DNA from 4 places in the Pseudomonas sp. PVC-3-1 genome. Region 1 is predicted to be linked to each of the others. Evidence: predicted binding sites of a transcription regulator. Region 1 holds the regulator's gene; each other region holds the start of a gene.

Region 1 (7,052 bases):
GTCGACGACAAGGACCACCCGGTCGGCGTCCTCCATGTCCACGACCTGACCCGTGCGGGAGTCATCTGAATGACTGCCGACCTGCTGCAACGCGCGAAAGCGGTCCGCCTGGCGGTATTCGACGTAGACGGCGTGCTCACCGACGGCAAGCTCTACTTCCTGCCTGACGGCGGCGAGTTCAAGACCTTCAACACCCTCGACGGCCAAGGCATCAAGATGCTCATGGCCACGGGCGTGCGCACCGCGATCATCACCGGCCGCTCGAGCCCGGTGGTCGAGCGCCGGGCGAAGAACCTGGGCATCAACCACCTGTTCCAGGGCCGCGAGGACAAGCTGGTCGCCCTGGACGAGTTGCTTGCCGAACTGGGTCTAGGCTATGAAGAAGTCGCGTACCTGGGTGACGATCTGCCCGATCTGCCGGCCATTCGCCGTGCCGGATTGGGCATGGCGGTCTCCAGCGGCGACGCCTTCGTGCGCCAGCATGCCGACGGTGTGACCCAGGCCCGTGGCGGCGAAGGTGCCGCCCGCGAGTTCTGCGAACTGATCCTGCGCGCCCAGGGCAACCTCGAAGCTGCCCAGAACGCGTACCTCTAGAGCCGAACATGCCCAAGACTTTCCAACAGAAGCTGTTGCTCGCCCTGATCACCATCCTGCTGATCGCCCTCGGCTATTACTGGAACGTGCGCCTGGACTTCAACGAGCGGCAACTCAAGTCGCAGACCAGCGACGCGATCGACTTCTATGTGGTGAATGCCAAGAGCGTTCAATACCGCCTCGACGGTTCCCTCGCCTACGAGATGACCGCCGACAAACTCGAACACCTGAAAGCAACCGACGTGACCCTGGTCACCACGCCCGACCTCTTCTTCCACCGGGAGAACGAGCCTCAGCCGTGGCATGTCCAGAGCGTTCGCGCCGAAGTGGCCCCCGAAGGCAAGCAGGTCGAGCTGATCGATGACGTGCGTGTTGCGCGCACCGACGCGCAGCAACGCACGCTCCTGCTCAACACCTCGCGCATGACGGTGTTCCCAGACAAGGACTATGCGCAGACTGACCAGCCCGTGAAGATCACCGAACCCAACGGTGTGACCACGGCAGTTGGCATGAAGGCGTATCTGAAAGACAGCCGGATGCTCCTGCTGTCCAACGTAAGAGGTCAGCATGAGGCTCGTTAACACCCTCCCCCTTCTTTTCAGCCTCGCCGCCGCCATTGGCAGCGCTGCCGCCTGGGCTCTTCCCACCGACCGGGAACAGCCGATCCGTGTCCAGGCCGACAGCGCCGAACTGGATGACAAGCAGGGCGTTGCTGTCTATCGCGGCGACGTGGTGGTAACCCAGGGCAGCATGAAGCTGACTGGCAACACCGTTACGCTCAAGCAGAACAAGGACGGCGAGATCGAGGTCGTAACCTCGGTCGGCAAGCCCGCCTACTTCGAACAGAAGCCGGCGCCGGACAAGCAGATCACCCAGGCCTACGGCTTGACGATCCAGTACTTCGTCACGCAGAACCGCGTCGTACTGATCGACCAGGCCAAGGTAATCCAGGAAGGCAACACCTTCGAAGGCGAAAAGATCGTCTACGACACCCAGCGCCAGATCGTCAACGCAGGCCGTGCCACCGGCTCCCAGGTGACCACGCCGCGCCCGCGTATCGACATGGTCATCCAGCCCAAGAAAAAGCAGGATCAAGCGCAGTAATGGCTACGCTAACCGCCCAGCACCTCGCCAAGAGCTACAAGAGCCGGCAAGTCGTCCGCGACGTCAGCATGAGCATCGAGAGCGGGCAGATCGTCGGCCTGCTCGGCCCCAACGGAGCGGGCAAGACCACCTGCTTCTACATGATCGTCGGCCTGGTTCGCGCCGATCAGGGCGTGGTGCGCATCGACGAGCAGGACGTCACCCACCTGCCCATGCACGGCCGCGCGCGCGCCGGCATCGGCTACCTGCCGCAGGAAGCCTCGATCTTCCGCAAGCTGTCGGTGGCGGACAACATCGGTGCCATCCTGGAAACCCGCAGCGACCTCGATCGCGCCGGCCGCCAGGAAGCCCTGGAGGGCCTGCTCGAGGAGTTCCACATCCACCACATCCGCGACAACCTTGGCATGAGTCTGTCCGGCGGTGAGCGTCGCCGCGTAGAAATCGCCCGCGCCCTGGCCAGTTCGCCGAAGTTCATCCTGCTGGACGAACCCTTCGCCGGCGTTGACCCCATTTCCGTGGGGGACATCAAGCAGATCATCCATCACCTCAAGGCCAAGGGCATCGGTGTGCTGATCACCGACCACAACGTCCGCGAGACCCTGGATATCTGCGAAACGGCGTATATCGTCAACGACGGCCAACTGATCGCCGAAGGCAGCGCCGAGAGCATCCTCGCCAACGACCTGGTGAAGGAAGTCTACCTGGGCCACGAGTTCCGCCTCTAAGGCCCTGCGCCGCGCCCTTCCCAGGGCGTGGCAGCTCCACCTCTTCCCTGCGCGTGGCGCGGCTCGTCGGCCGTTCCGCGATGCATTCGGCTGCCTGTCCTGCCCGGGCGCAACCGGGTTGTAACGAAAGGTCGACAGCCCCTAGGCAAAGCGTCCAAACTCAGGCATATAATTTGCTTCCTCGCGGCACCCCGGTGTCCGTAGTCGTGGATATGGCGCGCTTCGCGCCAGCGAACAAGGTGCCTAGTTCCAGCCATGAAACCATCGCTAGTCCTAAAGATGGGCCAGCAGCTGACGATGACCCCGCAGCTGCAACAGGCCATCCGACTGCTCCAGCTCTCCACGCTGGACCTCCAACAGGAAATCCAGGAAGCCCTGGAGTCCAACCCGATGCTGGAGCGCCAGGAAGAAGGCGAGGATTACGACAACAGCGACCCCATGGCGGACGGCGCCGAGTCAGGCGCCAACGGCACCACCAGCAGCTCCCAGGACAATTTCCAGGAAAGCACAACGCCCAATGCCGACAGCCTCGATGAGGACCAGTGGGCCGAGCGCATCCCCAACGAGCTGCCTGTAGACACTGCCTGGGAAGACATCTACCAGACCAGCGCCAGCAGCCTGCCCAGTAACGATGACGACGAGTGGGACTTCACCTCCCGCACCTCAGCCGGCGAAAGCCTGCAGAGCCATCTGCTGTGGCAGCTCAACCTCCTGCCGATGTCCGATACCGACCGCCTGATCGCCCTGAGCATCATCGACGGCATCACGGACGACGGTTACCTCGACGAGTCCCTCGACGACATCCTCGCCTCCATCGATCCGGAACTGGGCGTGGAGATGGACGAAGTGGAAGTCGTGCTGCGCCGCGTACAGCAGCTCGAACCCGCTGGCGTCGGTGCACGCAACCTGCGCGAGTGCCTGCTGCTGCAGCTGCGCCAGCTGCCCACCAAGACTTACCTGCTGGCCGAGGCTATCCGTCTGGTCAGTGATCACCTGGACCTGCTCGGCAGCCGCGACTACAGCCAACTGATGCGCCGCATGAAGCTCAAGGAAGACGAGCTGCGCGAGACCATCGAGCTGATTCAGTCGCTGCATCCGCGCCCGGGCTCGCAGATCGAATCCGGCGAAGCCGAATACGTGGTCCCGGATGTCATCGTGCGCAAACACAACGAGCGCTGGCTGGTGGAGCTGAACCAGGAAGCGGTGCCGCGCCTGCGCGTCAACTCGCAGTATGCGGGCCTGGTACGCCGCGCCGACTCCAGCGCCGACAACACCTTCATGCGCAACCAGCTGCAGGAAGCGCGCTGGTTCATCAAGAGCCTGCAGAGCCGCAACGAAACGCTGATGAAGGTGGCGACGCAGATCGTCGAGCACCAGCGCGGCTTCCTGGAATACGGCGAAGAGGCGATGAAGCCGCTGGTCCTGCACGACATCGCCGAGGCGGTGGGCATGCACGAATCGACCATCTCCCGTGTCACCACGCAGAAATTCATGCACACGCCGCGTGGCATCTTCGAGCTGAAGTATTTCTTCTCCAGCCACGTCAGCACCTCCGAAGGCGGCGAGTGCTCGTCCACCGCGATCCGCGCAATCATCAAGAAACTGGTCGCGGCGGAAAGTCCGAAAAAGCCATTGAGTGACAGCAAGATCGCTGGTTTACTGGAGGCACAGGGCATTCAAGTGGCACGTCGTACCGTCGCCAAGTACCGGGAGTCCCTAGGAATCTCTCCCTCGAGCGAGCGCAAGCGACTGGTGTGACGTTGATCCACGCCAAGGTGTTCCGGCGGCAGGCCCCATAACCTGCCACTTACACACGGGCAATAAGGAGAAAGCGGTATGCAAGTCAACATCAGTGGACATCAACTGGATGTGACCGACGCCCTGCGCGACTATGTCGGCGAGAAACTTGGCCGACTGGAGCGCCACTTCGACAAGATCACCAATGTTCAGGTCATCATGGAGGTCGAGAAGCTGAAGCAGAAAATTGAAGCCACCCTCCACATCGCCGGTGGCGAAGTGGTGGCCTGCGCCGAACATGAAGACATGTACGCGGCCATCGACCTGCTCACCGACAAGCTCGACCGCCAACTGATCAAGCACAAGGAAAAATACCTCGAACGCCAGCAAGGTGTTGGCGTCCGTTAACCCCTCCCTATGATCCGACTTGAGCAAATCCTGACCCCCGGCCGTTCCCTCGTGAACGTGCCGGGAGGCAGCAAGAAACGTGTCCTCGAACAAATCGCCAACCTGGTGGCTCGCGAGCTGCCGGGTTTCGATTCCCAAGACATCTTCGACAGCCTGGTGGCCCGGGAACGCCTGGGCTCCACCGGCTTCGGCAATGGCATCGCCATTCCGCACTGCCGCCTCCCCGGCTGCCAGTCGCCGATCAGCGCCATCCTGCACCTTGACCACCCGGTAGACTTCGACGCCCTCGACGGTGCGCCGGTGGATCTGGTGTTCGTGCTGCTGGTGCCGGAAGCGGCCACCGAGGAGCACCTGGAACTGCTGCGGCAGATCGCCTCCATGCTCGACCGCTCCGACGTCCGCGACCGCCTGCGTCACGCCGCCAACGGCGAGGACCTGTACCGGATCGTCGTGGACTTCCAGAACAACGGGCACTGATCATGCGCCTGATCATCGTCAGTGGAAGATCCGGCTCGGGCAAGAGCACCGCGCTCAACGTGCTCGAGGACAACGGTTTCTACTGCATCGACAACCTGCCGGCCAGCCTCCTCCCGGACCTGGCCCAGCGCGCGCTGCTGCACACCGAACTGCTGCACCCCCAGGTCGCCGTCTCCATCGACGCTCGCAACCTGCCCAGCCAGCTGCAGCGCTTCCCCGAGCTGTTGCAGGAAGCCCGCGACAAGCACATCCAGTGCGACGTGCTGTACCTCGATGCCGATGACGAAACGCTGCTCAAACGCTTTTCCGAGACTCGCCGCCGCCACCCGCTGACCAGCGACAGTCGTTCGCTGGCCGAAGCCATCGCCGACGAATCGCACCTGCTGGCGCCGATTGCCGATCTGGCCGATCTCAAGCTCAACACCACCAACCTGAACCTCTATCAGCTGCGCGACGTGCTCAAGCTGCGCCTACTGAACAAGCCCGAACTGGGCACCGCCTTCCTGGTCGAATCCTTCGGCTTCAAGCGCGGCATGCCGGTGGACGCCGACCTGGTGTTCGACGTGCGCTGCCTGCCCAACCCCTACTGGAAGCCCGAGTTGCGCGAGCACACCGGGCTCGATGTTGAAGTCCAGGAATACCTGGCGGCGCAACCTGATGTCGAGGAGATGTACCAGGATATCCTCGGCTACCTGAACAAATGGCTGCCGCGCTTCGCCGCGAGCAACCGGGCCTATGTCACCATCGCCATCGGCTGTACCGGTGGCCAGCACCGCTCGACCTACCTGGCCGAGCGGATCGGCCAAGCCCTCAAGGAAAGCCTCACCAACGTGCAGATTCGCCACCGCGACCTGAGCTAAGCAGCGACAGACAACAAAAGGACAGCCCCTCGCGATGCCCGCCCTCGAAGTCACCATCATCAACAAGCTTGGCCTGCACGCCCGTGCGGCGGCCAAATTCGTCGGCGTCGCAGGGCGTTTCCCCTGTCAGGTTCGCGTGGGCCGCAACCCCGAGAGCACGGTAGACGGCAAGAGCATCATGGCCGTGATGATGCTGGCCGCCGGCAAGGGCACCAATCTGCATCTCGCTGCCGAGGGCGAGCAGGAAGACGAAGCGATCAAGGCGCTGGTCGACCTGATCAACAACTACTTCGACGAAGGCGAGTGACGCGCCAGGCCTTCAGCCTAGCGACGTATCCAGCACCATCATCAGACAGAAGCCGATGATCAGCCACTGGGTGGCCTGCGCCGCATGACCGCGCCGCTGTGACTCGGGAATGATCTCGCGCACCACCACATAGAGCATCGCACCCGCCGCCGCGGCCAGCCCCCAGGGCAGGAACATCCGCGAGATGCCGATCAGCCAGGCGCAGAGCACCGCGAACAACGGCTCCACCAGCCCTGAGGCCGCCCCGGCCAGCGCTGCCTTGCCACGTGACACCCCAGCTCCTGCCAGCACCAGCGCGATCGCCAGCCCTTCCGGTACATCCTGCAGCGCGATACCCAGCGCGAGACCACTGGCGCCCTGCACTTCTCCGCCAGCGGCAACGCCCACGGCCATGCCCTCGGGAATGTTGTGCAGGACGATAGCGGCGACGAAGAGCAGGATACGCGCCGGTACTTTGCCCTCGGCTGCGCCCTGGATATTTGTCTGGGCGTCTTCGAGCACCCGGCCGAACACCGCCAGGCCGAATGCGCCCAGCGCCAGGCCCAGACTGACCAGCAGCGACGCGAGCCAGGTGGACCGTCCGCCCGCTTGCGCCGCCTCCAGCGCGGGGAGCAGCAGCGAAAATGCAGTGGCCGCCAGCATCACCCCGGCGCCAAAGCCGAGCATGGCGTCCGCAATCCGAGCCGGCATGCTGCGCACCAGCAGCACAGGCAAAGCGCCCAGGGCAGTGCCAAGGGCGCACAGCATGCCGCCATGCAGTGCCAGGTACATCGGTGCCGACAACGCCAGGCGTGCCAGCAGCATCAGGTGCTGGACCACGAGCACACCGCCGCCAAGGAC
Region 2 (7,052 bases), 3.1 Mb from region 1:
AGTCCATGGAGCTGACCAGCTTCTTCGACGAGATCAGCCCGTGGGAGCGTCGCGTCCTCGCCGCCCAGGCCTGATGTTGAAAGCCTGATGCGCGGGCCCGCCGACACAGCTGCGGCGAAAGTCTGATGCAGCTGTGATCGGCGGCCATTTCCAGGGGATCTTCAAGCCATCCTCGTGCATCCCGCCGACATCCTTCGAATTGCCTCGCATCACCGTGCGCGACGCTCGCCATTCCGGGCCCGGCAGGCCCCTCGACGCGCCGATTGGCAGCCTCTAATGTGTCAGCGCAAGTCCCGCTTTCCGCTGCCCGGACATTGTGCCGGGGTTGTCCTGGACCAGGAGGTCCAATGCTTCGGATCGTCACCGCGTTTCGTGCTCTGTACTTCGCTGCCGTCATGCTCCTGACCGGTTCCGGTCTGCTCAGTACCTACCTCGCGTTGCGCCTGGGCGCGGAGAAGGTCGATGGGCTGTGGATCGGCGCCATGATGGCCGCCTACTACCTCGGCCTCGTCCTCGGCGGCAAGATCGGCCATCGGCTGATCGCCCGCGTCGGTCACATCCGCGCCTACGTCGCCTGTGGCGGGCTGGTCACGGCGGCGGTGCTGGGCATCGGTCTGTTGCCGTGGATCGGCTTCTGGCTGGTGCTGCGGGTCGCCATCGGCCTGGGGATGATGTGCCAGTACATGGTCATTGAGAGCTGGCTCAACGAACAGGCCGAGGCGCGCCAGCGCGGGCTGGTGTTCGCCGGCTACATGGTCGCCTCGTACCTGGGGCTGGTGCTCGGCCAATTGGTGCTGGTGGTGCATCCGGGGCTGGGCCCGGAGCTGCCGATGCTGATCGCACTATGTTTCGCGATGTCGCTGATCCCGGTGGCGATCACGCACAAGGTCCACCCCGCGCCGTTGCGCCCGGCGCCGCTGGAGCCGCGCTTCTTCATCAAGCGGGTGCCGCAGTCGCTGACCACGGTACTGGTGTCCGGGTTGGTGATCGGCTCCTTCTACGGTTTGGCGCCGCTCTACGCGGTGCGCCAGGGGTTGAGTACGGAGGAGATCGGCCTGTTCATGGGCGGCTGCATCTTCGCTGGGCTGGTGGTGCAATGGCCTCTGGGCTGGCTGTCGGACCGCTACGACCGTGCGGCGCTGATCCGTAATGCTGCGATTCTCTTGCTGGTGGTCGCATTGCCGCTGGCCCTGCTGCCGATGTTGCCGCTGCCGCCAATGACGCTGGCCTGGTTGCTGCCGCTGGGCTTCGTGGTCTGCCTGGTGCAGTTCACGCTGTACCCGCTGGCGGTGGCGTTTTCCAACGACCACGTCGAAGGCGAGCACCGCGTCTCCCTCACTGCCATGTTGCTGGTGACCTTCGGTGTCGGCGCCTGTATCGGCCCGCTGGCGGCCGGCGCGCTGATGAAAGCTTTCGGCGCCAACATGCTCTACGCGTTCGTCTGCGCCTGTTCGCTGATCCTGATCTGGCGCGTGCACCCGGAGAAAGTCAGCGGCGTGCACCGGGTCGACGAAGCACCGGTCAAGCACGTTGCCACGCCCGATAGCCTGGCCTCTTCGCCGCTGTCCGCCGCGCTCGACCCGCGGGTAGCCGAAGCCGCCGTGGAGGAGCAGATGAAAGGCAACGACAGCAGTGCGCCTGCACCTGATGCGGCAGCGGAAGCAGAGGAAGAAAGCCGGCCTGCGTGAGGCCGCAGGGGAAGGGCGGCAAGCGTTTGCCGCCCGGGACGAACTAGAACAGCTCGTCTTTCTCGAATCGCCGGGCTTCGCGTTGCAGCTGGTAGACGAAGCGCTCGATGTTGCGCTGCGCCAGGCCGCTCATTTGATGAAAGCGTACGCCGGCAAAGCTGTAGCCGACCTTTTCCTCGAAATGCACGTGGCGCAGTTCGACTTCCATGGTCAGGGCGCCGAAGGGCAGGCGCGCGGTGAATTCCTCATAGACCTGGCCGGGCTGCAGGCGCTCGACTGCGTTGCCTTCCAGGCGAATCTTGCAGCCAGTGGCGGAGATGTCGATCAGGTTGCCCTTGAGCGGCGATTTCAGCTTGCTGCCACCGATCTCCACGGCCACCGGCTGGCCTTGGCCGACAGGGGCGCGGAAGGCATTGCGGCGCTGGTGGTAAAGCATCTCGGCCGGTACGGGAAGCCAGTAGCAGCGGGCGCCGTCGATTTCGGAGAAGAAAGCGTTCTGGGTGCATTCCCAGGCGATGCGCACGCCTTCGTGGAAGGCTTCGATGCGGAACTGTTCGCCGTTCTGCAGGTAGCGTTCGCCGTCGTTGGGAATGAGTTCGTCGAGGGCGACGATATTGCGGTCGCGGTTGATCTCGACGACGAAGCTCTGGAAGCGCTGGCTGCGCCCTTCGAAGGTGACAACCAGGGGATCGTGACTGTCCATCAGCATTTTCAGGCTGGAGTGGATCTCCACCGGAGCTTTCAACACCTTCGGTGGTTGAGGGCCATTTTCCTCGACGAACAGATTGGACACGGTCCGCGGGTCTCCATTGTGTTTGTTATGAGTCTTGCACGGGGCAGGGCGTGTGATGGCATTTTGCCCGAGGGCGGGCAGTCAGACCAGTGCTGATCGCTGCGATCAGCCTGAGGCTCAGGCCTGGCTGAGCGGGCGCTGGCGACTGCTCTGGGTCGAGCCGCCATGGCGATCGTAGAGACTGGGAGTGTCCTGGCCGCGCAGGATATCGAGCAGGCGCCCGGTGCTGGCCTGGCCGGCGCGGATGACCTTGCCGTTGCGCTGGTTGGCTTCCTGGCACTGGTCGAGGAGGGCGGCGAGCTCGTCGCCACGCGCCAGCAATTCGTTGTTGCCGCTGGCCTGGGCGAGCTGGGCGAGACCCTCGCGGTCGATGCTCACGCCGGCCTGCTGCAGCGCCAGGCTGCGTTCGCGACCATTGCGCTCGAGCTGCTGGAGCAGCGGCAGCTTGCGATCGAGCAGCTTCTGCAGCTGGGCCAGGTCGCGCACCTGCAGCGCCTGGAACTCGTCTTCGATCAGCTGCAGCAGCGCGGTGGCTGCTTCGATGTCGCCATGGATCAGGGAAAGCAGGGCGTCAGACATCTTGGGCTCGGCGTTCTACGAGGGTGGTCCAGCGCGAGTCGGCTCAGCGCTGGGATTCGAAATCGAGCAGCTTGCTGGCGACTTTCTGGCTGTCGACCTGATAGCTGCCGTCAGCGATGGCCGCCTTGATGCGAGCCACTTTTTCATTGTCGACCACGGGCTGATCCTTCAGTTGATCGCTCACTTTCTGCAGCTGCTGCGCGGTATCGCTGAGCTGCACCGATTCGCCGCTCTTGGCCGGGGCGTTGACGGGGGGCTCGGCGGCGGCTTCGCTGCGACCGCTCTGGGCGGCACCGCTACGGCCAGTGCTGACTGGCGTAGTGGCCGGGTTCAGCCGGTTGAAGTCGATAACCATGTTGGAAACCTCTGGAGGTATTGGACGCTTGCCAAGCTTTTCGGCCGTCTTGAGAGAAACTTTAGGCCGAATTTTCGTGCGCCCGAACACATTTCGCGCACCACAGAGACCATCATGCCAGAAACGGCCTCGAACCGCAGGGCTACAGGGTGACCTCGACCGTGCCTGGCTCGATCACCCGAGCCTTGACGATACGCTGCGAGCGCAGGTTGCGCACGCGGATCTGCTCGCCGGGCACGCCGTCGGACAGCGCCTCGCCGGGCATCAGCACATTGATGGCGCTGGTGCGGGCGCGGATCACCACCTGCTCGCCCTTGCGCACGGCGGCGGCCTGCTCGAGAAAGATCGGGGCCAGCACCTGATCGTTCACCGTGGAGCGCTTGAGCTTCTGGCCCAGGGCGCGTTCGGGGTCGGTCAGGTAGCCCTGGGTCAATGCGCCGACGTCGCGCTCGACGACGCTGATGTCGGCGGCTTCGATGACGTGGTCGCGCTTGAGTGGCTGAGTGGTGACGACCACTGGGCGGAAAAGCTTGACCGTGGCCGGCACGAAGACGGTCCAGGGCGAGCTGCCGTCGCAGCGCACGCGCACGGTGACCCGACCAACGGGCTGCGCCGGGCTTTCCAACGCCTGCGTCAGGTCCTTGTCGCACTGTGCCAGGCGCAGGCGGGGGTCGATGCGTGCGACTTCGATGTCGTAGCGCGCGTCTATGCCGGAAGTCTGCAGATAATCTTCCACCTTGAACTCAAGAAAGCCCTGGGTGGAGCCGATAAGGATTTCAGGCGCGGTGAAGCCTTCCGCCCCAGCCGGGGAGAGGGTCAGCGCACCCGTCATGCCGAGCAGCGCAGCCACCAGGGCGCGCGCGGGTCTCAGCTGTCGGAAAAATGTCGTTGCTTGCTTCATGCAACGATCCAAGCAATGGTCATGCCGTCTTCGTGAGTCGGGGCGGCGTTGCGTGCACAGGAGGCTCAATGGCCGGAGTCATGGATTCGGTCAACCAGCGTACGCAGCTGGTTGGCCAGAATCGTCTCGAACTGCTGCTGTTCCGCTTGAACGGCAGCCAGCTGTACGGGATCAACGTGTTCAAGGTGAAGGAGGTGCTGCAATGCCCCCGCCTGACCGTGATGCCCAAGTCCAGCCAGGTGGTGCGCGGGGTGGCGAATATCCGCGGGGGCACCATCCCGATCCTTGATCTGGCGCTGGCGACGGGGCGTCATGCCCTGCGGGATGTCGCCAACAGCTTCGTGATCATCACCGAGTACAACACCAAGGTGCAGGGTTTCCTCGTGCACTCGGTGGAGCGCATCGTCAACATGAACTGGGAGTCGATCCATCCGCCACCCAAGGGGACCGGCCGTGATCACTACCTGACGGCGGTGACGCGGGTGGACAATCAGTTGGTGGAAATCATCGACGTGGAGAAGATCCTCGCCGAAGTGGCCCCGACCTCGGAGGACATCTCCGAAGGCGTGCTGGATGCCGACACCCAGGCCCGAGCGGTCAGCAAGCGCGTGCTGGTGGTGGACGATTCCTCGGTGGCGCGCAAGCAACTGGTGCGTTGCCTGGAGACGGTCGGCGTGGAAGTGCTGGCGCTCAACGATGGCCGCCAGGCGCTGGATTACCTGCACCAGATGGTGGAGGCCGGCGGGCATCCTGGCAGCGATCTGCTGATGGTGATCTCGGATATCGAGATGCCGGAAATGGACGGCTACACGCTCACGGCGGAAATCCGGCACGACCCGCGCATGCAGGATCTGCACATTCTCCTGCATACTTCGTTGTCCGGGGTGTTCAACCAGGCCATGGTGAAGAAGGTCGGCGCTGACGACTTCCTCGCCAAGTTCCGTCCCGATGACCTGGCGGCCCGCGTGTCGGACCGCATCAAGGCAGTGGATGGCGCGACGGCCTGATCCGTTGTGATGAAGTGCGGGTGGCGCCGGTGCCGCCCGCATCGTCTATGGTTTTTTGAGCACCGGTCAGGCAGTTGTCGCCGTAGTCGCGTCGGCAGCCGCCCACGAGCAAAGAGGTTTATCTGTGACATCCACCAATTCTGAATTCGAGCTGTTCCGGGATTTCCTGGAGAAGACCTGCGGCATCCTCCTGGGCGCCAACAAGCAGTACCTGGTCTCCAGCCGCTTGAACAAGTTGATGGAGCAGCAGGGCATCAAGTCCCTGGGCGAACTGGTACAGAAGATTCAGATGCGCAGTCAGCTGCGCGAACAGGTGGTCGACGCGATGACCACCAACGAGACCCTCTGGTTTCGCGATACCTATCCGTTTGAAGTCCTGAAGAACCGCGTGCTGCCGGAGATGATCAAGGCTGCACCCGGCCAGCGCCTGCGCATCTGGTCCGCGGCCTGTTCCTCGGGACAGGAGCCGTACTCGCTGTCGATGTCGATCGACGAGTTCGAACGCACCAACCTCGGCCAGTTGAAGGCAGGCGTGCAGATCGTCGCCACCGACCTCTCTGGCTCCATGCTCACCGCCTGCAAGGCCGGCGAGTACGACAGCCTGGCCATCGGCCGCGGCCTGTCGCAGGAGCGTCTGGCCCGCTACTTCGATCAGAAGACGCCGGGGCGCTGGACGGTGAAGCCGGCGATCAAGAGCCGCGTGGAGTTCCGCGCGCTGAACCTGCTGGACAGCTACGCGACCCTGGGCAAGTTCGACATGGTGTTCTGCCGCAACGTGCTGATCTATTTCTCGGCCGAGGTGAAGCGCGACATCCTCCTGCGCATCCATGCCACGCTCAAGCCCGGCGGCTACCTGTTCCTCGGTGCTTCCGAAGCGCTCAACGCGCTGCCGGACCATTACCAGATGGTTCAGTGCAGCCCAGGGATCATCTACAAGGCCAAGTAACCGGCCGCAGCCCCGCCTGTTCGGGCGGGGTTCCTGCTTCCGCATTCGCATTCATTCGATTGCCGATCATTCGATTGCCGACGGAGTCGGCACCTGCGAGATACGCTTGCGCTCTGGCGTGCTCTAACCCTCTCCCTTTGGAGCGGGGCGCGCAGCCAGGGGGGGGAAGGAATGGGCACCGAGTTACCGGAAGAAAGCCCGTTGCTTCCTCGTATGGTTCCGCTGCCATAGAAGCGGGCTCCGTCTGCAATTTGCCGTGTATCCGCTTCGCATGTTCTTTCTGTAGGAGCGAGCTTGCTCGCGAACGAACTCCGTCGAGTGGCCAGGTTCGCGAGCAAGCTCGCTCCTGCAAATAAGCTCCAGGCAAGCGCGGCAAGCTTGCCGCCTTGCCCGAAGCGGCAAGGAAAGCGCTTGCCGCTTTGCCGCTGTTTGCCGCCCCTTGCCGCTCTTCTGTTTCCTTCAAGCCATTGAAATTAAAGGGTATGCGGTTTTGGCACGCGCCTTGCTGAAGTGTTGGCAAGCCCACACCGGCAAACAGGTTCGCGACCATGAGCATCAGCTTCGACAAAGCCCTCGGCATCCACCAGCAAGCACTGAGCTTCCGCTCCCAGCGCGCGGAAGTCCTGGCCAATAACCTGGCCAACGCCGACACGCCCAACTACAAGGCCCGCGATCTGGATTTCGCCTCGGTACTGGCGGCCCAGTCGGACAAGATGAAGAACGGCACCTTCAGCACCACGCTGACCAATGCCCATCACATCGAGGCCGACGGTTTCGGCATCG
Region 3 (7,052 bases), 1.5 Mb from region 1:
CCTTTACCAACAGGAACTGCTGGAACTCCCTGGCGCCCGCGTGGCCCCGCGTGAAAGTGGCGAGAACCGCTGGCAGCAGTTCTGGCGCCGCGTGCGTACCCGCAAGCAGTTGCTGGAGCTTTCCGACGAGCAACTGCGCGACATCGGCATCAGCCGCGAGCAGGCGAAGCTGGAAGCGATGCGGCCCTTCTGGCGCTGCTGATCAGAAACTGACCCACCAGGGAGTGCCTATGAGCGAAACACGCGCTGCCGCGTTTGAACGGATTGCCGCCGAACTCGGCTATGACTTCAGCGGTGAAATGAAGATCGGCGGTAACTACGTGCCTTTCCTTATCGACGGCAACCAGGTGCACCTCAGTGGGCAGATTCCACGGGTGGGCGATGTGGTCGTCGTCACCGGCCGGGCGGGCAGCGAGGTGTCGCTGGGCGATGCCCAGTTGGCCGCGAAGGTTTGCGTGATGCGGGCGCTGGCGCTGCTGCGGCAGGCGCTGGGCGACCTCGACCGAGTCCGCAAGGTGCTCCAGCTCAACGTGTTCGTGCAGTCGGCGGAGCACTTCATGCAGCAGAGCGAAGTAGCCGACGGCGCTTCGGCCGTGCTGTACGAGGTGCTGGGCGCGGCCGGCGTGCACACGCGCACTTCGGTGGGCGTCTGGCAGTTGCCGAAGAATGCGACGGTTGAACTGAATCTCCTGGCCGTAACTGAGGGCTAATGCCCCGCGCGGTATTGCAGCGCTTCGGCCAGGTGCGGGCGGGCGATGTGCTCCGCCTGCTGCAGGTCGGCGAGGGTGCGGGCGACCTTGAGAATCCGGTGCAGGGCGCGCAGTGACAGGTTCAGGCGCTCGCCGGCCTTCTCCAGCCAGGCCTGGTCTTCCGCATTCAATGCACAATATTGGTGCATTTTCTTCAGGGTGAGAAAAGCGTTGGCGCAGCCCTGACGAGTTAATTGGCGCTGGCGCGCGGCCGCCACCTGCGTGGCCAGTTCGGCGCTGCTGGTAGTGGCTCCGCTGGGGGCGAGGCTGGTGCTTTCGCGGCTGACAGTCAGGTGCAGGTCGATGCGGTCCAGCAATGGGCCGGAGAGCTTGGCCCGGTAGCGCTGGATCTGCTCCGGCGAGCAGCGGCAGCGGCCGCTGGGGTCGCCAAGGTAGCCACAGGGGCAGGGGGTTCATTGCCGCGACCAGCTGAAAGCGCGCCGGGAAGCGCACGCGGCCATTGGCGCGGGCGATGACGATCTCGCCGCCTTCCAGCGGCTCGCGCAGGACTTCCAATACCTTGCGATCGAACTCCGGTAGCTCATCGAGGAACAGCACGCCTTCGTGCGCCAGGGTGATTTCCCCCGGCTGCGGGCGACTGCCGCCACCGACCAGTGCTGGCGCGGAAGCGGTGTGGTGTGGCTGACGGAAGGGGCGCTGTGGCCAGTGGGTCAACGGCCCGCGCCCGGCGACGGAGTGAATCGCCGCCACCTGCAGCGCCTCGTCTTCGTCCAGCGGCGGCATCAGGCCCGGCAGGCGGCTGGCGAGCAGTGTCTTGCCGGTGCCGGGCGGCCCGCTGAACAGCAGGTTGTGTGCCCCGGCGGCGGCGACCAGCAGGGCCCGCTTGGCGGCGGTCTGGCCCTGCACTTCGGCGAGGTCGGGGTAGGGCTGTGTGGCGCGCAGCAGGCCGTTGGCTTCGTAGGGACGCAGGCGCTCCTGGCCGCTGAAGTGCGCGGCCAGCTCCAGCAGGTGGCCAACGGCGTAGACAGTCAGGCCGCTGGCGAGGCTGGCTTCTTCAGCGTTCTCCTTCGGCACCACCAGGGCGCGCCCGGCGGCGCGGGCAGCCAGCGCAGCGGGCAGTACGCCGGGAACCGGCCGCAAGGTGCCGGACAGCGCCAGTTCACCCAGGCATTCCAGCTCATCCAGCCCGGCAGCATCCGCCAGTTGGCCGCTGGCGGCCAGGATGCCCAGCGCGATGGCCAGGTCGAAACGCCCGCCGTCCTTCGGCAAATCAGCCGGGGCGAGATTCAGGGTAATTCTGCGATTGGGGAAATCGAAGCCGGCGTTGAGCAGGGCGCTGCGGACGCGGTCCTTGCTCTCCTTCACTGCGCCTTCGGGCAGACCGACCAGGGTCAGCGAAGGCAGGCCGTTGGCAAGGTGCGCCTCGACAGTAACGCCGGGTGCTTCCACGCCGACCTGGGCACGACTATGGACGATGGCGAGGGACATGGATCACTCCTTGATCGCATGCCGCCCGCCCGATGTGCGTTATTCGGTGGGGGCGGCGGTGTCGGCAGGCGGCGAGAGCTTGGCTTCCATCTCCGCGACCTTGGCTTCCAGCGCCTCGAGGCGGGCGCGGGTACGGGCGAGGACAACCATCTGGCTGTCGAATTCGTCGCGGCTGACCAGGTCGAGCTTGCTGAAGGCGCTCTGCATCAGAACCTTGAACTGGGCTTCCAGCTCGGCCTTCGGCAGGGGCGATTCGCCACCGAACAGGCGTCCGGCTTGTTGGCTGATGGCATCGAGGAAGGCTTTGGGCGGCAGCATGGTTCATGGGTTCCGGATTGAATCAGAGCGCAGTCTATCACGCAGCCGGCGACGGCTGCGGCGTCCGGGGTTGCACGCTTTTTGAGCAGTGTGCCCGCTCGCCGTGCGCGCTTTCGGTGCGCCAAAGCCGCGCTGGCTAATCGCCAGAAACCCCGGATTCTGGCCAAGTGCCTGATGTCACGGGCATTTCCACGAACTGGCAAGCTTCATGCTTTGGGGCATACATGGCGTGCACCGAGGCAGTTCCGGTGCGGCAGGCGAGGCGGTGGATCGCTTCGAACAAGGCAGTCGGAGTGCTGAGGTAGGGCGGCCGGCGCATTACAAAAGCCAGACACTGCGCTTAGACTTGTCTCCGGGTTCGTTCTTCCTGGGGCGGGTCCACCAAAACACGGGAGAGAGTTACATGAAGCTAGTCACAGCCATCATCAAGCCGTTCAAGCTGGACGACGTTCGTGAGTCGCTGTCCGAGATCGGCGTGCAGGGCATCACTGTGACCGAAGTCAAAGGCTTCGGCCGGCAGAAGGGTCACACCGAGCTGTACCGTGGCGCGGAATACGTTGTCGATTTCCTGCCGAAGGTGAAGATCGACGTCGCCATTGCCGATGACCAGCTGGATCGTGTTATCGAAGCCATCACCAAGGCCGCCAACACCGGGAAGATCGGTGACGGCAAGATCTTTGTCGTAAATCTGGAACAGGCCATTCGTATCCGTACCGGCGAAACCGGCACCGACGCGATCTAAGCCAAGCCCACACCGAACCCCACGCCCCAGGAGAAACAACAATGACTCTGCGCAAATACGCAGGGCTAGGCGCCCTATTGCCCCTCGCAATGCCCGGTCTGGCCTTGGCTGACGAGGCAGCGGCCCCTGTCCTGAACAGCGGTGACACCGCCTGGATGCTGATTTCCAGTGCCTTGGTGCTGCTGATGACCATCCCCGGCCTGGCCCTGTTCTACGGCGGCATGGTGCGCGCCAAGAACGTCCTGTCGATCATGATGCAGTGCTTCGCGATCACCGCGCTGATCAGCATCCTCTGGGTCGTCTACGGCTACAGCCTGGCCTTCGATACCGTCGGTATGGAGAAGGGCGTGGTCAACTTCGCTTCCTTCGTCGGCGGCCTGGACAAGGCCTTCCTCAGCGGCCTGACCAGCACCGGCCTGACTTCCGCCGCCGCGCTGTTCCCGGAAAGCATCTTCGTGATGTTCCAGATGACCTTCGCGATCATCACCCCGGCCCTGATCGTCGGCGCCTTCGCCGAGCGCATGAAGTTCTCGGCCATGCTGATCTTCACCGCGCTGTGGTTCACCCTGGTCTACGCACCGATCGCCCACATGGTCTGGAGCGGTGACGGCGGCCTGCTGTGGGACTGGGGCGTGCTGGACTTCGCTGGCGGCACCGTGGTGCACATCAACGCCGGTATCGCAGGCCTGGTGGCGTGCATCGTGCTGGGCAAGCGCAAGGGCTACCCGACCGCTGCCATGGCGCCGCACAACCTGGGCTACACCCTGATCGGCGCTGCGCTGCTGTGGGTGGGCTGGTTCGGCTTCAACGCCGGTTCCGCCGCTGCCGCCAACGGCACCGCCGGCATGGCCATGCTGGTCACCCAGATCGCCACCGCCGCCGCCGCCCTGGGCTGGATGTTCGCCGAGTGGATCACTCACGGTAAGCCGAGCGCCCTGGGTATCGCTTCCGGCGTGGTTGCCGGCCTGGTTGCCGTCACTCCGGCCGCTGGCACCTGCGGCCCGATGGGCGCCATCGTGATCGGCCTGGCTGCCGGCGTGATCTGCTTCTTCGCCGCCACCAGCCTCAAGCGTGCCGTCGGCTACGACGATTCCCTGGACGCTTTCGGCGTGCATGCTGTCGGCGGTATCGTCGGCGCGCTGCTCACCGGCGTGTTCGCAGCTCCCGCCCTGGGTGGCTTCGGCACCGTGACCGACATCGGCGCGCAGCTGTTCACCCAGTTCAAGGGCGTGGCCTTCACCATCGTCTACACCGGTATCGTCAGCTTCGTGATCCTCAAGGTCCTGGACCTGGTCATGGGTCTGCGCGTCACCGAGGAAGAGGAAACCGTGGGTCTGGACCTCTCCCTGCACAACGAACGCGGCTACAACCTGTAAGGGTTCGCGCAAGTTCGACGAAGGGCGCCCTCGGGCGCCCTTTGCTTTTTCGATCAGCACGCTAGAATGCGCGCGCATCACCGTCCGAGAAGGAGGAGAGCGCGCCATGTGGCAGCAGAAATCCATCACCCTGCGCCCTCGCCCGCGAGGCTTCCACCTGATCACCGAGGAGATCCTGGCTGCGCTGCCGGAGCTGTCGGAATGCCGGGTTGGCCTGCTGCACCTGCTGTTGCAGCACACCTCCGCCTCGCTGACGGTCAACGAAAATGCCGACCCCTCGGTGCGCCGCGATTTCGAGCGATTCTTCAATCGCCTGGCGCCCCAGGGCGAGAGTGGCTATGAACATGACTACGAAGGTCCCGACGACCTTCCGGCGCATTTCAAGTCGAGCCTGCTGGGCTGTCAGCTGACGCTGCCGATACAGGGGGGAGGCTTGGCAATGGGTACCTGGCAAGGTATCTATCTGGGTGAGCACCGTGACCACGGCGGCCCGCGCAGCATAGTGGCGACCTGGCAGGGCGAGCTTGTATGAATTTTTTCCGGCGGCGTTCGTCAAAGCGCGCAGCTGGGCTATAACTAACGTGCTTTGCAGCACCACAGAGGTTGAATAATGAGCGACGAAGAACTGGAACAGGACGAGCTGGACGGCGCTGACGAGGACGATGGCGAGGAACTCGCCGCAGCGGACGACAGCGACGCCGAAGCAGACAGCGGCGATGGGGATGAAGCCCCTTCTCCCAAGGGCGGTGGCAAGAAAGCCAAGGCCGCTGCGGAAGAAGAGGAACTGCCCTCGGTCGAAGCCAAGCAGAAGGATCGTGATGCACTGGCCCGTGCGATGGAGGAGTTCCTCACTCGCGGCGGCAAGGTGCAGGAGATCGAGCCGAACGTGGTGGCCGACCCGCCCAAGAAGCCGGATAGCAAATACGGCAGCCGCCCTATCTGATATCTGACGTGACATGAAAAAGCCCCGCCGCTCCGTCTGGAGCGGCGGGGCTTTTTCATGTCAGCTCGTTGCTCCCCTGTAGGAGCGAGCTTGCTCGCGAACCGCTTGGATCCGGCGGCAGTCGGGAGCCCTGCTTCGCGAGCAAGCTCGCTCCTACGAAGAGCAGGGGTATCAGAGTTTTGCCAGGACGCCTGGCAGCTCCGACAGGTTATGGATGATCGCACTGGGCGCTTCTTCGCCATCCCACGCCTTGCGCGCGGGGTTGAACCAGATCGCCTTCATGCCTGCACGGCGCGCGCCAGCGATGTCGTCGCTGGGGTGGTCGCCGATGTGCACGGCGTGCTCCGCCGCCACGCCGCCGCGTTTTAGCGCTTCCTGGAAAGGGTGCGGGTCGGGCTTGCCGACACCGAGTTCTTCCGCGCACAGAGCGAACTGGAAGTAATCGGCCAGCCCCAGGCGGCGCACGTCGGCGTTGCCGTTGGTGAGCACGCCGAGGATGAAGCGGTTGGCCAGTTGCTCCAGGGTCGGGTGCACCTCGGGGAACAGGGCCACCTGGTGCCGCGCGTGGAGGAAGGTCTGGAAGCCAGCCTCGGCCAGCTCGGTCGCCTCGGGCTGTGGATAACCGGCATCGAGCAACGCATGGAACAGGATGCGCCGGCGCAGCTCGCTCAGACGGTGGCGGAGCATCGGGTCCTGCTCCATCAGCCGCGAGCGGATCGCCCACAGGTGCTCGATGGGCACCGGGCCCAACTGCGCGGCATTCACCGCCAGCCAGTCGCGCAGGGTGGCTTCCGCGCTGTTCATCACCGGGGCAACGTCCCACAGCGTGTCATCGAGATCGAAGGTGACCAGACGGATACTCATTCTTCTGCTCCGGGTTTACGACGTGCCCGTGGGTGCGCCTGGTCGTAGACCGTGGCGAGGTGTTGGAAATCCAGGTGGGTGTAGATCTGCGTGGTGGCGATATCGGCGTGGCCAAGCAGCTCCTGCACTGCGCGCAGGTCCTGGGAAGACTCGAGCATGTGGCTGGCGAACGAATGGCGCAACATGTGCGGATGCAGGTGCTGGCCCAGCTCGCGCACCCCGGCTTCGCGGACGCGCAGCTGGATGGCTCGGGGCGTCAGGCGTTTGCCGCTGCGGCCGATGAACACGGCGTTGTCCTGTGGTGAAACCGAGGCCCGCAAAGGCAGCCAGGCTTCGATGGCCTGCCGCGCGGCGCGGCCGACTGGCAGCTCGCGCACCTTGTTACCCTTGCCGTGGACACGCACCAGGCCGTCCTTGAGGTCCAGCCATTCCAGGTCGAGGCCGACCAGTTCGGAGAGCCGCAGGCCCGAGGAATAGAACAGCTCCAGCAAAGCCTGGTCGCGCCGGGCGATGAAGTCGTCTTCCACGCCGCCATCGAGCAGTTGTGCGGTTCGGTCGGTATCCAGCGTGCGTGGCAGCTTGCGCGCACCCTTGGGCGCGGCGAGGCCATC
Region 4 (7,052 bases), 950 kb from region 1:
CACCGTCGGTGTTCGGCCTGCTCCCGGAGCTGGTGGAAAGTGCCGGCAATGGCGAGGGCGAGACGGGCAGCCTGAGCGCCATCTACACCGTGCTGGCGGAGGGCGATGATCACCAGGACCCGATCGTCGACTGCGCTCGCGCCATCCTCGACGGGCACATCGTGCTGTCGCGCCGGCTGGCGGACGTCGGGCACTACCCGGCCATCGACATCGGCGCCTCGGTCAGCCGTTGCATGAGCCAGGTGGCGGACCCGGTGCATCTCTCCGCGGCGCGCCAGTTCAAGGAGTTCAGTGGCACCTATGAGCGCATCAAGGAGCTGATTCCGCTGGGCGGCTATACACCGGGCATGGATGTGAAGACCGACCGGGCCGTGCAGCTGGCGCCCATGCTGGAGCGCTACCTGCGCCAGGAAACGGCCGACGGCGCCGAGCTGGGCAACAGCGTCGCCACCCTGCAAAGCATCGTCGGGAGCCGCTGATGAAGGCGCAGATCGACATGCTCGGGCGCCTGGCCGACGTGCGCGGCGGCAAGGTCCGCGAGCTGTTGGGGCGGGTGAACTACCAGCAGAATCTCTGCCAGCGTTACCGCAACAACATCACCGGGCTGGATCGCCTGTGCGGCTTCAGCGTGGCCACCAGCACGCCGCTGCAGCGGCACAACCAGCAGCAGTACAAGGCGACCCTGCACAAGATGCTGCAGTTGCAGCGCCGCGAGCTGGAGGTCGCCGAGCAGACCCTGGCGCGCATCCAGGGCGAGCTGATGGCGGCCATGCGCAGCGAGAAGGTGCTGGCCCAGGTGATCGAGGCCAAGGTCGGCCAATGGCAGCTGCAACTTGCGCAGCAGGAACAGAAAATCCAGGATGGCCTCGCCGCGCAGTCCTGGTGGCGGGCGCGGGGGTGACATCCGCCGGCTGTTTGGTGAACTCGCGCTATGGCATTTAAGTTTTCCTCCGGGGCGGTCGCCCTCTGAGGGAAAGCCCAAAAAATACTCGGATACACACCATGGAAATCACCCGGCAACTGACCAGCGTTGCGCTGGCCACCAGCGAGTCCGCCAAGAGCGCACGCAGCGAGCGTGCCGCCCCGGTGGCCGAGACCAGCGCGAGCGCGCCGGTCAACGATTCGCTGCGCCTGGACGAAATGCAGGAAACCCTGCGCGCCATGCCGGACGTGGACCAGAGCCGCGTTGCCCAGATCCGCCGCGCGCTGATGAATGGCGAACTGCAGAACGACACCAGCGTGCTCGCCACCAGCATCCTCTCCTACCATCGCGGCAGCGACGCATGACCCAGCGCGCGCGGCTGCTGCAGGTGATCGAGCAGGACATCCAGCAGGATGGCCGCGACTGCCTGGCGCTGCGCGACCGCCTGCAGGAGCTGTACCGCCACCTGCTGGCGCGGGACAGCGCGCAGATCGAAGCGCTGAACCCGGACATCCAGGCGCTGCTCGACTCCGTCGCGGGCCGCGCCCAGCGCCGCAGCCGCGTGCTGCGCGCCTTCCACCTGCCGATGGACGCCGACGGCATGCGCACGCTGCTGTCCAACTACAAGCCGCCGCACCGCGAGGAACTGCAGCAGGAGTGGCAGCAACTGGGCCAGCTCACCGCCCAGTGCAAGCGCCTCAACGAACGCAACGGCAAGCTGCTGGCGATGCACCACGACATCCTCAGCCAACTGATGGGTGATCCGCGCGAACAGCCGGTGTATTCGCGGCAGCCTTACTGACGAGCGCCTTTGGGCTGGACATTGTTCGCGAGCAAGCTCGCTCCTACAACGAGCGCGCTCCCCTGTAGGACCGAGGGGGACGCCTAGTCCTTGCTCGCGAACCGCACGGCACCCAACCTCCCGTCCCCCGCAAAAACACCCCGCCAAATCCCCTTAACGAATCCCTCTCCACGGTCGCCCTTCCTCTGCATCAGGGCGCGTGCCCGGCAGGCGGAAATGCCGCTTCCCGCTGCGCGCCAAACCACGCCGGGCGGAAGTTGGACTTCTCCCTGGTCAACCCGCAAAGCCCCGTGCGACGGGCCTCCCGGCATTGGCACCGTAATTGCTCTGCCGGGATGAAAGAGGTGGATTCAGATGGCGACCATAGATTCCGATTACGTCAAAAGCATGGCCCAGCAGCTGGCCACGTACGAAGTGCAGAACGGCCTGAACAAGGCTGACCGCAACAAGTCCTCGTACCAGTCCCAGCTGACCGCAGTGACCTCCCTGGAGTCGGCGCTCAAGACCTTCTCCTCGGCGGTGAAAAGCCTGCAGGGCGTGACCGGCAGCAACACCAGCATGCTGGTCAACAGCGCCACCACCAGCAAGGACGGCTACCTCACCGCCAAGGTGGACAAGAACGCCGTGCCCGGCAGCTACGACTTCTTCGTCGAGCAGCTCGCCACCAGCCACCAGCTGTCCTTCTCCGGCCTGCAGGCCGGCGATATCGACACCCAGGGCACCCTGACCCTGACCCAGAACGGCAAGTCCTTCGATATCGACCTGAGCAAGATCGACACCGACGGCGACGGCAGCAACTCGCTGGACGAGCTGGCCGCGGCGATCAACAAGGCCACCGACAACACCGGCGTGAAGGCCACCCTGGTACGCAGCAACGGCCAGGTATCGCTGGTGCTGGGCGCCGAGAAGTCCGGCGCGGAGAACGCCATCAGCCTGTCGCTGAGCGGCACCGACAGCGCCAACAGCGCCTTCGAGAACGCCATGGGCAATCCGCAGGAACTCTCCAAGGCGCAGGATGCACGCGTCCGCCTGGGTGGCGAGAACGGCATGCTGCTGACCAACGCCAGCAACACCTTCGACAACATCATCGACGGCGTCAGCGCTACCTTCACCCAGGCGCAGAAATCCGGCGAACAGGCCATCCGCCTGACCGTCGCCCAGGACCAGAGCGAAACCAAGAAGAAGGTGCAGACCTTCATCGACGCCTTCAACGCACTGGCCAGCACCATCGACAGCCTGACCGCCGCCGGCGACCAGAACGGCAATTCCCGTGGCGCCTTGGCCGGCGACTCCAGCGTGCGCGCCATCGAGAACGCACTGAACCAGATGGTTCGTACCAGCTTCGGCGGCGCCAACCTGATCACCCTGGGCATCAGTGCCGACCGCAGCGGCAAGCTGACCCTCGATGCGACCCGTTTCGAGAAGGCCATCGCCAGCGATCCCGAGGCCCTGGACAAGCTGTTCATGGGCAAGGGCAACCTGCTCGACAGCCTGGACAAGGGCGTCGCGGTGTACACCAACAGCACCAATGGCGTCATGAAGAACCGCAAGGACGCCCTGAACAACAGCCTGCGCCGCGTCGACGATGACTACGACAACCTGCAGAAGCAGTACGACACCTACTACGCGCGCTACCTCAAGCAATACACCTCGATGATGCAGACCATGCAGTCGATGGACCAGACCAGCGGGATGTTCGGATGAGCGCCTACGGCATGAACGAAAGCTACGACAGCTACCGGATGATCGACCTGGAGTCCAAGGCCGCCTCGTCCTCGCCCTACGAACTGGTGCTGGTGCTGTTCGACGGCCTGCTCGACGAACTGGCCCGCGCCCGCGGGCACATCGAGCACAAGCGCTACCAGCAGAAGGGCCGCTCCCTGGAGAAGTGCCTGAACATTCTCAACGGCCTGAATGGCGCGCTCGACTACGAGAACGGCGGCGAGACCGTGCAGGGCCTGGCGCGCCTCTACGACTACTGCATCTACCGGCTCTCCGACGTCAGCGTGTCGCTGGACGTCGCCGGCATCGACGAAGTGGTGCGCCTGCTGGGCATCCTGCGCGAGGGCTGGGAGGGCGTGAGTGCCGCACGTGGATGATCGCCGGCGCCTGCTCGAGCTTTACGAACGGCTCGGCTCGGCGCTGCAGCGCAAGGACTGGAAAGCCATGGGACAGGTTGACCTGGCGATCCGCGCGCAACTGGTGGCGATGTCGTCGCAGACCGGGCTGGCGGCCGACGTGCTGCTGGCCAGGAAGCATTTGAAGCGCCTGCACGAGCAGGCGTCGCAGGCCTGCGCCGAGGAGTGCGAGCGCTTGCGCCGCCTCCTGCTCTCGCACCTGGAATACGCCGAGGGACGCTCGGCGTACATGCAGGTGGACACGTACCAGGAGGGTCGATAGACCGTGATCCAGCTACCGACCCAATCCCTGCCCACTGCCAGCCGCGATGCAGCTCCGGTGGCCGAGGCTCGCCCGCAGGATTCGCGCCGCGATGCCCCCGGCGTTGCCAGCTTCCGCGACCAGCAACCGGCGCAATCGAATGCCGGTGAGCGGAGCATTACGGTGCAGTCCTTCCTCGCGCAGTTCGATACCGCGCAGGTCGATGAGCCTGTGCAACAGCCCGGCACTGTGCGGCCGGTGCTGCCCGAAGAGCTGCCCGCCGAAACCCGCGACAGCGATGCACAGGGCCGGCAAACCGAGCAGGCCTCACCCTCCGGTGCAGAGAACTGGCTGGCCGGCATGCTCAGCCAGGCCGGGCTGGTGGTGCAGGCGCGGGACAATCCGCCGGCGCAGACTGCCGCGCAGGTATCCGGGTTCGCTACCCAGTCCATCGATTCTTCCGCCCAGCCAGCGCCTGCCGCGGTGAAGCCGGAAGACATGCTGCTGCCACCCGCCGAGCTCTCCGAAGAGCCGGCCAAGGCCACGCTGCCGGCCCCCCGCGAGGCAACCCAGAGCCAGGCACAGACCCTGCTGCAACAGCACCTGGCCGCCAGTGCCCAGGGGCCGGAATCCGCCGCGCCGCAACTGCCGGCGGTAGCGCTCGAGCATCGACTTCCGGCGGCTGACATCGGTGCACCGCCCGCGCCCAGCGCGCCGGCGACGCCGTTGTTCGACAAGCCGCTGCACCTCAAGGGCAACAACGATGCCCACTGGGGCGAGCAGATGGTCAGTGCCCTGCGCGACAACGTCGAACTGCAACTCGGCCAGCGCGTGCAGAACGCCACGATCCGCCTCGATCCCCCGGAGCTGGGCGCCCTGGAGATTCTCGTGCGGCATGAGGCCGGCCAGCTCAACGTGCAGATATCGGCCAGCAATGGCGACGTCGTGCGTCTGCTGCAGAACACCAGCGAGCGCCTGCGCCAGGAGCTGGTCGGGCAGAACTTCCTGCAAGTCAACGTGCAGGTCTCGTCCGATTCGCAGTCCGGCCAACAGGGCCAGCAGAACCGCCAGCGCCTCGCCGAGGAACAGCTCGCGGTCGCCGCCAACCCGCGTGATACGCAGGCGAGCGAGGGTGCCGCGCCGCGTGGCGACAGCGACGTACTGATTACCGTGTAGGCCCTCAGCGGCCCGCATTCCCACAGGATTTTTCGAGAAACCCCATGTCCACGCCGCGTCTCGTTCTACTGATGCTCATCGTGAATATCGCCGTCGTGCTGGGCGGCGTGTTCGTCAACTACAGGATGATCAAGGCCGCCAGCCTTGCCCCGGCGGCTGCGGTTGCCGACAAGGACGGCGGCAAGGAAGAAGCCAAGGAAGAGGAGGAGCAGGAAAGCGCCGAATACCTCTTCGTGCCGGTGGAGAAGATCATCGTCAGCTCCCGTGGCGAAGACCGCGAACACTACTTCGTGATCGATCTGGTGCTGCAGGCCAAGGCCGAGCAGGAGCGCAAGAAGCTGGAAAGCGTCGCGCCCATGGTGCGCAGCTCGGTGGTTGCGAACCTGACCCCGGAGAAGTTCGAAGTGCTGCGCGCGATGCCCATCGGCGAGGTGCAGGCGCGCCTGGAAAAGGCGGTGATCGACGACTTCGCCGCGCGCAAGGTGGTGGTGCCCTTCGAGCACGTGATGCTCAGCAAGATGATCGTCCAGTAAGCCGCCATGCACGCCCTTCGCGATCCCGCGCACGACTACGCCGGCGAGAACGGCGGCCATGCCCGCCTGTCGCCGGCGGCCGAGCAGCGCTGGATGATGCAGTACCTGCCGCTGGTGCGACGCATCGTCAGCCAGCTGTCGTTGCAGGCCAACCAGGTGCTGGATCGCGAGGACATGGAGCAGATCGGCCTGATGGGTCTGCTTGAGGGCCTGCGCCGCTACGGTGAGCCGGACGAGCAGTTCGGCCGCTTCGCAGCACTGCGCATCCGTGGCGCCATCCTCGACGAGCTGCGCCGCCAGGACTGGCGCCCGCGACAGGTGCGGCAGCAGGCGCACAAGGTGCGTGATTCGATTCGCGCACTGGCTCGCCAGCTTGGTCGCGTGCCCAGTGACGAGGAAGTACTCGCCGCTACGGGGCTGGACGAAGCGGGCTACCAGGATTACCTGCGCGCCGAGTCGTCCGAGGCCATCGAGAGCTTCGACGCACTGCTGCAAAGCGGCCACGACGGCGTGCAGGGCTGCGGCGACGCGCTGGAAGAGCGGGTGCTCAAGGAGCGTCTGCTGGCCCAGGCGCTGGAGCGCCTCAATGAACGCGAGCGATTGATCCTCAACCTGTACTACCAGCACGAACTCAACCTCAAGGAAATCGCCCTGGTGCTGGAGCTGACCGATGCACGCATCTGCCAGTTGATGAAGCAGGCGATCGGCAAGTGCAGCCGTTTCCTCAACGACCCCGACACACTGTGAAGAACCCATAACCATGCAGAAAATCATCGGCGCCCTGATCATCATCGCTGCCGTGCTCGGCGGCTACGCCATGGCCCATGGCGACATGCGCGCACTCTGGCAGCCGGCGGAGATGCTCATCATCCTCGGCGCCGGTCTGGGCTCGCTGGTCGTTGCCAACCCGCGCGAAGTGCTGCTGGAAATGTGCTCGCAGATCAAGGGCGTATTCGTATTCAAGCGTCGTGGCGAGGAGTTCCAACGCCAACTTCTCATGCTGCTCTACGAGCTGCTGGAGATGGTCGATGTCGGCGGCCTGAAGGTGCTCGATGCGCATATCGAGGAGCCGGACCAAAGTGAACTGTTCGCCCGCTATCCGCTGATCCTCCAGGAGAAGAACCTGATGGCGTTCATCGCCGACAACTTCCGCCTGATGGCCATGGGCAAGATCAGCGCCCACGAACTCGAAGGCTTCCTCGAGCAGGAACTGGACGCCATGGAGCACGCCCTCCTGCAG

The links. The regulator sigma-54, encoded in region 1, starts transcription at its own class of promoters, with help from an activator protein. The targets are predictions, from matches to a motif close to ANTGGCATNNANNTTGCTNT.
Region 2: flgA (flagellar basal body P-ring formation chaperone FlgA) is a predicted target of sigma-54. The motif match lies at 4,326-4,345, and genes of this name have one in related genera.
Region 3: glnK (P-II family nitrogen regulator) is a predicted target of sigma-54. The motif match lies at 2,712-2,731, and genes of this name have one in related genera.
Region 4: fliD (flagellar filament capping protein FliD) is a predicted target of sigma-54. The motif match lies at 2,034-2,053, and genes of this name have one in related genera.

Annotation. Positions count from the first base shown of each region.
Region 1 covers NZ_CM172023.1:6,296,107-6,303,158, forward strand. Annotated here, with positions in the region: gene AC2T4A_RS29015 (KpsF/GutQ family sugar-phosphate isomerase) at 1-69, shown strand, start outside; gene AC2T4A_RS29020 (KdsC family phosphatase) at 70-594, shown strand; gene lptC (LPS export ABC transporter periplasmic protein LptC) at 603-1,175, shown strand; gene lptA (lipopolysaccharide transport periplasmic protein LptA) at 1,162-1,698, shown strand; gene lptB (LPS export ABC transporter ATP-binding protein) at 1,698-2,423, shown strand; gene AC2T4A_RS29040 (RNA polymerase factor sigma-54) at 2,679-4,181, shown strand; gene hpf (ribosome hibernation-promoting factor, HPF/YfiA family) at 4,260-4,568, shown strand; gene ptsN (PTS IIA-like nitrogen regulatory protein PtsN) at 4,578-5,045, shown strand; gene rapZ (RNase adapter RapZ) at 5,048-5,905, shown strand; gene AC2T4A_RS29060 (HPr family phosphocarrier protein) at 5,940-6,212, shown strand; gene AC2T4A_RS29065 (ZIP family metal transporter) at 6,225-7,052, opposite strand, start outside.
Region 2 covers NZ_CM172023.1:2,906,682-2,913,733, forward strand. Annotated here, with positions in the region: gene AC2T4A_RS13630 (glutamine synthetase family protein) at 1-74, shown strand, start outside; gene AC2T4A_RS13635 (MFS transporter) at 348-1,688, shown strand; gene AC2T4A_RS13640 (flagellar brake protein) at 1,732-2,481, opposite strand; gene AC2T4A_RS13645 (flagella synthesis protein FlgN) at 2,599-3,060, opposite strand; gene flgM (flagellar biosynthesis anti-sigma factor FlgM) at 3,104-3,415, opposite strand; gene flgA (flagellar basal body P-ring formation chaperone FlgA) at 3,558-4,247, opposite strand; gene AC2T4A_RS13660 (chemotaxis protein CheV) at 4,385-5,323, shown strand; gene cheR (protein-glutamate O-methyltransferase CheR) at 5,448-6,269, shown strand; gene flgB (flagellar basal body rod protein FlgB) at 6,818-7,052, shown strand, end outside.
Region 3 covers NZ_CM172023.1:1,276,937-1,283,988, forward strand. Annotated here, with positions in the region: gene AC2T4A_RS06035 (DUF1127 domain-containing protein) at 1-202, shown strand, start outside; gene AC2T4A_RS06040 (RidA family protein) at 231-710, shown strand; partial or broken gene AC2T4A_RS06045 (YifB family Mg chelatase-like AAA ATPase) at 707-2,198, opposite strand; gene AC2T4A_RS06050 (accessory factor UbiK family protein) at 2,238-2,516, opposite strand; gene glnK (P-II family nitrogen regulator) at 2,920-3,258, shown strand; gene AC2T4A_RS06060 (ammonium transporter) at 3,300-4,634, shown strand; gene AC2T4A_RS06065 (secondary thiamine-phosphate synthase enzyme YjbQ) at 4,741-5,166, shown strand; gene sutA (transcriptional regulator SutA) at 5,245-5,577, shown strand; gene AC2T4A_RS06075 (HAD family hydrolase) at 5,749-6,441, opposite strand; gene xerC (tyrosine recombinase XerC) at 6,438-7,052, opposite strand, start outside.
Region 4 covers NZ_CM172023.1:717,407-724,458, reverse strand. Annotated here, with positions in the region: gene fliI (flagellar protein export ATPase FliI) at 1-479, shown strand, start outside; gene AC2T4A_RS03515 (flagellar FliJ family protein) at 479-901, shown strand; gene flgM (flagellar biosynthesis anti-sigma factor FlgM) at 1,003-1,287, shown strand; gene flgN (flagellar export chaperone FlgN) at 1,284-1,724, shown strand; gene fliD (flagellar filament capping protein FliD) at 2,079-3,428, shown strand; gene fliS (flagellar export chaperone FliS) at 3,425-3,823, shown strand; gene AC2T4A_RS03490 (hypothetical protein) at 3,807-4,124, shown strand; gene AC2T4A_RS03485 (flagellar hook-length control protein FliK) at 4,128-5,279, shown strand; gene AC2T4A_RS03480 (flagellar basal body-associated FliL family protein) at 5,324-5,812, shown strand; gene AC2T4A_RS03475 (FliA/WhiG family RNA polymerase sigma factor) at 5,819-6,559, shown strand; gene motA (flagellar motor stator protein MotA) at 6,573-7,052, shown strand, end outside.